Pelagicoccus sp. SDUM812003: one gene and its partner. The protein of the gene in region 1 interacts with the protein of each later gene in a pairwise test. Links are inferred from orthologs where the notes say so. Each region holds a gene or a part of one and is shown on either strand. Other genes may lie near its edges.

Evidence for each region.
Region 2: the proteins of lpdA (region 1) and QEH54_RS21960 interact in binary tests that used the Escherichia coli proteins (3 or more experiments, as listed by UniProt). The link is inferred for Pelagicoccus sp. SDUM812003 from one-to-one orthologs.

What each region holds. Positions count from the first base shown.
Region 1 is NZ_JARXHY010000002.1:237,128-240,044, forward strand. The notes cover bases 8-2,911. They hold lpdA (dihydrolipoyl dehydrogenase), read left to right. Parts: upstream 8-711; coding sequence 712-2,112; downstream 2,113-2,911. Other genes in these bases: odhB (2-oxoglutarate dehydrogenase complex dihydrolipoyllysine-residue succinyltransferase), read left to right, coding at 8-658; QEH54_RS03245 (transcriptional repressor), read left to right, coding at 2,484-2,911. Also shown: more of odhB, read left to right, coding at 1-7; more of QEH54_RS03245, read left to right, coding at 2,912-2,915. UniProt on the Escherichia coli protein: Lipoamide dehydrogenase is a component of the glycine cleavage system as well as of the alpha-ketoacid dehydrogenase complexes.
Region 2 is NZ_JARXHY010000030.1:2,481-5,492, reverse strand. The notes cover bases 5-3,003. They hold QEH54_RS21960 (ATP-dependent helicase), read right to left. Parts: upstream 2,504-3,003; coding sequence 506-2,503; downstream 5-505. Other genes in these bases: proB (glutamate 5-kinase), read right to left, coding at 2,614-3,003; QEH54_RS21965 (hypothetical protein), read right to left, coding at 43-492; QEH54_RS21970 (DNA glycosylase), read right to left, coding at 5-33. Also shown: more of QEH54_RS21970, read right to left, coding at 1-4; more of proB, read right to left, coding at 3,004-3,012. UniProt on the Escherichia coli protein: A helicase with DNA-dependent ATPase activity. Unwinds DNA duplexes with 3'-5' polarity. Translocates on single-stranded DNA with 3'-5' polarity. Initiates unwinding more efficiently from a nicked substrate than double-stranded DNA.

The sequences.
Region 1 (2,917 bases):
GATCGCCGAGCGACTCGTTTCCGCCCAGCAGGACGCGGCCATGCTGACCACTTTCAACGAAGCGGACATGACCGCCATCAAGGAGCTCCGCGCCAAGTACCAGGACAGTTTCGTCAAGAAGCACGGCATCAAGCTGGGCTTCATGTCTTTCTTCGTAAAGGCAGTGGTGCAAGCGCTGCAGGAGGTACCTGGAATCAACGCTCAGATCGATGGCGACGAAATCATCCAAAATCACTACTTCGACATCGGGGTCGCTGTATCCACAGAAAAAGGACTGATGGTCCCCGTCATTCGCGATTGCGATCAGCTCAACCTGGCTGGCATCGAAAAATCCATCATCGAATACGCCAAAAAAGCTCGGGAAGGAAAGATCCAGATCGACGACCTACAGGGCGGCGTATTCACCATCACCAACGGGGGCATCTTCGGCTCCATGCTTTCCACTCCCATCCTCAATGCTCCGCAAAGCGGCATCCTCGGCATGCATGCCATCCAGGAACGCCCTGTCGCTGTGAAGGGCCAAGTGGAAATACGCCCGATGATGTATTTGGCCGTCTCATACGATCACCGCATCGTCGACGGTAAGGAAGCGGTCACCTTCCTCGTCAAGGTGAAGGAAGCCCTGGAGGATCCGACTCGCTTGCTTCTCGACGTCTAACCTTGCCTGTTCACCGACCGTCCCGATAGAGACGATCCGTAGCTCAAACTGTAATGTCTGATAAAAACTCTTTCGATGTGGCCGTTATCGGCGGCGGACCCGGCGGCTATGTTGCGGCCATCCGCTGCGCCCAGCTTGGGCTGAAAACCGCCTTGGTGGAAAAACGCAAGGCGCTCGGCGGCACCTGTCTGAACATCGGCTGCATTCCTAGCAAAGCCCTCCTCCACACTAGCGAGCAGTTCCTTTTCGCCAAGAAGCACGCCAAGGAGTCCGGCGTGGAAATCTCGGGCGATGTATCGTTGAATTTGGATACAGTGATGAAAAAGAAGGACAAGGTGGTCAAGCAGCTCACTGGCGGCGTAGACATGCTCGTGAAGAAACGCGGCATCACTCGCTTCAATGGCCACGGAAAGCTTCTGGGAGACGGCAAGATCAGCGTGGACGAAAAGGACGAGCTTTCCGCTAAGCACATCATTTTGGCCACAGGATCGGTCCCGGTGGAGCTTCCATTCATGAAGTTCGACGGCGAGACGATCGTGTCGAGCGATCACGCGCTTTCCTTCGACAAGGTGCCCGAAGAATTCGTGGTCATCGGCGCCGGTGCCATCGGCTTGGAACTGGGATCCGTCTGGAGCCGCTACGGTTCAAAGGTCACCGTCCTAGAGTTTCTACCGAAGATCGCGGCCGGATCGGATGACGATGTATCCAAATTCCTGGAACGCTGCTTCAAGAAGCAGGGCATGACCATTCACACCGAAACCAAGGTGACCGGCTCGAAGGAGATCGACGGAAAGCTCAACGTGGTGGCGGAAAAGAAAGGCAAGGAAATCACCGTGCCCGCCGACAAGGTTCTCGTGGCGGTAGGACGCAAGCCCTACACGGAAAACCTCGGCCTCGACAAGGTCGGCATCGAGCCCGACAAGCGTGGCTTCATCGAAATCGACGATCACTTTAAGACCTCCGCAGACGGCGTCTACGCTATCGGCGACATCGTGCGCGGGCCCATGCTCGCCCACAAGGCCGAGGAAGAAGGCGTGGCCATTGCCGAGATGATCGCAGGCAAAGCGGGCCACGTGAACTACGATGTCATCCCAGGCGTCATCTACACCGAGCCCGAAGTGGCGACCGTCGGCCTCACCGAGGCTCAAGCCAAGGAAAAGGACATCAAGGTGAAGGTCGGAAAGTTCCCTCTCGCCGCCAACGGTCGGGCCATCGCCTCCGACGCCACCGACGGCATGGTCAAGATCATCGCCTGCGCCGAAACCGACAAGATCCTCGGCGGCCAAGTCGTGGCAAAAGGCGCCAGCGAAATGATCGCCGAAATCGTGACCCACATGGAGTACGGCGGAAGCGCCGAAGACCTCGGCCGCACCGTTCACGCCCATCCGACCATTTCCGAATCCATCAAGGAAGCCGGACTGGCGGTAGACGGAGCAGCGATCCACTCCTTGTAAACGAGCAGCTGGCGGCGGCTCGCCAGCCCCAACCGCGCGACAATGCCCGCCAGGCCAGCAGGTTGCGATTCCGATCTTTAAACCTGTCGGCTGGCCCCGCCGCCCCCTGGCATCGCTCCCAAAATCGGAGCACCAGGCCGCCGCATCCGCCATCCAACGCTCACCAGGCCGCCGCATCGACCGCCACCGGTCACGCAACTCGTTTTTGCAACGTTACAAAGATTAGTTGCACGACTCCCGGCGCCCTATCGCTCCCGCGACGCTCCGGTTTCGAAAATTTATTTGGAACGATTCCAATTTTCACTTGATATTTAGAATTATTCTCATTTGATCCTGCGACTTAGAGTTATTCTAAATAACCCCGCCAACAGATGAACAACGAAATCGACACAGAGGTACTCAACCGGAAGCTTGCCGCTTCGGGGCTGCGGTCGACTCGCCAGCGCGAAGTCGTCTATGGCGCCATTCTGTCAAAGCGCGATCATCCGACCGCCGACGAGATCTTCGCCCGGGCCAAGCTGGAGATGCCGACCATCTCCCTAGCCACTGTCTACAACTGCCTCGAAACCTTGGTGCAGTGCGATCTGATCAAGCAGGTCCATTTGGAGCGCGAATCCACCCGCTACTGCCCCAACCTCACCGAGCACGCCCATTTTCACGACAACGAAAGCGGCGACATCTACGACGTGCAGCTAGACGCTGCCACCATCCAGAAGCTGACCTCCCTGCTCCCCTCCGGCTTCGTGGTCGGCTCCATAGACATCACCTTTCGCGGCAAGGCCGCCGCTTCATCGACGTCCTAATT
Region 2 (3,012 bases), on another replicon or contig:
GAGCGGAAGCCAATCGCTCCAAGTAACGCTCATACCCGTCGGCTATTCGGACCAGAGGAAGCTGGTCACGCTATCAAGAAGCGTCTCGTCGGCGTCGAAAAATTCGACCTTCCATGCCACTGGCCAGGAGTCGGCCTGCGACCATTGCTCGCCGGTCAGTCCGACCAGGATGCGCTTCTTGCTTAGTTTGGCCTGTTCGAAGACTCGTGTCTCGATTTCTTGGGTACCGGGACGAACGAAGCTGAGTACGACTTTGTCGGTGGACGCGGGCGTTTCTTTGCTCTCGGACTTGAGCGAAATGTAGAAACCGTCTCTGGATTCGGGCAGCGTGCGCAGCACAGAGTATCTTCCATCGCTCCGTTTCCCCGTTAGGTATTCGGAGAGCCGCTTGAAGCTGTCAGCGTCGCGATGTTCAGTGGAGATGATGGTCAGCTCGGCCTGCGCGAAGCTGGTCATGGCGAGGAAGAGAATGAGGGATATGAACGCTTTCATGATCGTGAATTGGCTACCAGCCATAGTTGCGACGAATGCGAATCGGTTCGAAAAGGTCGGTCGAGAGCTCCTGCAGAAAACGGCTCGGATTTAGGAACATGCTAGGTCCGCCTTTGGTATTCATCTTTGGATACGTTATGTAGAGCTCGTCCCGAGCTCGCGTGACGGCGACATAGAATAGCCGACGTTCCTCTTCCGTGTCGCCGGTGTCGATTGAACGGCGAGTCGGGAAAAATCCGTCGGCGATGCCTATGAGAAACACGACGTCGTACTCAAGCCCTTTGGCTTGGTGCACGGTGGTGAGTCGGATGCATTCGTCGGACTCGTCGAGGCGGCCGGACGTTTCGGAGTTCAGAAGGGTGATCTGGGCGATCAGATCCTGCATCTCTTCGAAACGCGCCGCGAATCCGACCAAGGAGTTCAGATCCTCCAAGCGGTTCAAGTAGTTGGAGTATGCGCCCTGCAGATACGAGGAGTACCAGCCGTCTATCCCCATTTGCACAACCTCGTCGGGTGAACCGCCGTCAGCGATCTGCTTCATGTCCCGAAGGGTGATGGCTAGCGATTCCCAATCGGCGCGGGCTCCCGCAGGGACTTTTTTCAGGATCTCCGGTCGAGCGAGCATATCGATGAAATCGAGCTGCTGGGATTTCGCCGCTTCCGCCACCAGGTTGTAGAGCTTCTGAGATGTTTTCTCACCAACTTTTGGGAGAAGCTGAGTGATGCGGAAAAACGCGGTGGCGTCTGCTGGATTGTAAACCAATCTAAGATGAGCCACGAGGTCTTTGATGTGGGCTTGTTCGAAGAAGCGCACGCCGCTGGTGATCTGGTAGGGTATGCCGGCCCGGGAAAGCTCCATTTGCATATCGAGCGCTACGAAATGCGAACGGTAGAGGATGGCGATTTCTCGCGGGTCGCGGCCTTCGTCGATCAAACCTCGAATGCGAGTAATGATGAACTGAGCCTGCTCGCGTGTATCCATAGCCTGGATAACATAGGGCTTTTGACTCGAAGGCTTGAATGGGCGCAGCTCCTTGTCGAAACCTTGGCTGGTACGATTTTGGATGACCGCGTTGGCCATGCGGAGGATTTCCGGCGTGCTTCGGTAGTTGGTTTCGATGCGTAGAATTCGGGTGTTGGGGTGGCGATCCGGAAACGTGATGATGTTTTGGAAGTTCGCTCCACGCCAGGAGTAGATGCATTGCGCGTCGTCGCCCACCGCCATGATCTGATGGTTGGTGGCCATCTTGTCCACGATCTCCGCTTGGAGCACATTGGTATCCTGATATTCATCGACCAAAGTGTGGCGAAAGCGCTTCTGGTAGTACTGAGCGACCTCGGGGGCTGTATCCAGAAGCTTGAGCCAGAAAACGAGCAAATCGTCGTAGTCGACCACGTTTTGAGTGAGCTTCAGCTTCTTGTATGCGAGGGCGAAGCCTTCGATCTGATCGATGAAATCGTGGTGCTGAGGGAAGTAGTCGATCACCGTTCTCTCGATGCTCTCGCGGGTGTTTCGCGCCATGCTGATGATGGAGGAGAGCGGACCGGGCTTCGGATGGGTCTTGTCCTTGAAGAATGCGGAGTCCACGGACTCCACCGCGTGCTTGAGCACCGTTTCCGCCTCGCCAGCGTCGAGAATGGTGAAGTTTTTTGGCAAATCGATCGCTTCGCCATGGATGCGCAAGAGGCGGTGTCCGATGCTGTGGAAGGTGCCGCCCCAAAAGCGACGGGGCTCCACCGCGGTGAGTTCCTCCACTCGGCTGAGCATTTCCTTGGCCGCCTTGTTGGTGAAGGTGAGCAGCAGGATTTCGCCTGGAGATACGCCTTTTGAGAGCAGGTAGGCGACGCGGTAGGTTAGGGTGCGGGTCTTGCCGGATCCGGCTCCTGCCAGGATGAGTAGCGGTCCAGGTTCCGCCGTCACCGCTTCGAACTGCTCGTCGTTGAGCTCCGAGCGAAAATCGATCTCGGGGAGCTCCATCGGTGGAAAGGCGGCGTTCAGTTCGAAATCCATCGCGGTGAAGTCAAAGGAAACAATTGGGAGATAAGAAGCCTTATCTGCAGGGAGATGCGGACTGAGCAAGAGCGAGACGGCGAGGGAGCCGCCCGTTGGCGGAAATCGAGCTAGAGGATCGCCATCTCGTCGCGGTGGATGATCTCCAGACGATTGCGATCCGGATGAAGCTTTTCCACGTCGGGACTGCGCTTGCTGATGATTTCTTCGATCTCCACCGAGGAAAAGGCGGTCTGGCCGCGACCGATGATGGTGCCATCGGTGGAAATGATGTCGATCACTTCTCCGCTCTCGAATATGCCTTCCACGCGCAAAACGCCTGGGGCCAGCAAACTGCGTCCTCGCTCGGCTAGAGCGGTGCAGGCGCCTTGGTCGATGACCACGGAGCCGTTTGGACGCTGGAAGTAGGTGAGCCAGCGCTTCTTGGAGGCGATCGGAGTGGCGGCCGGTTTGAACAAGGTGCCTATCTGTTCTCCATCGAGGATGCGAAGGACCACGTTTTGTTCGGA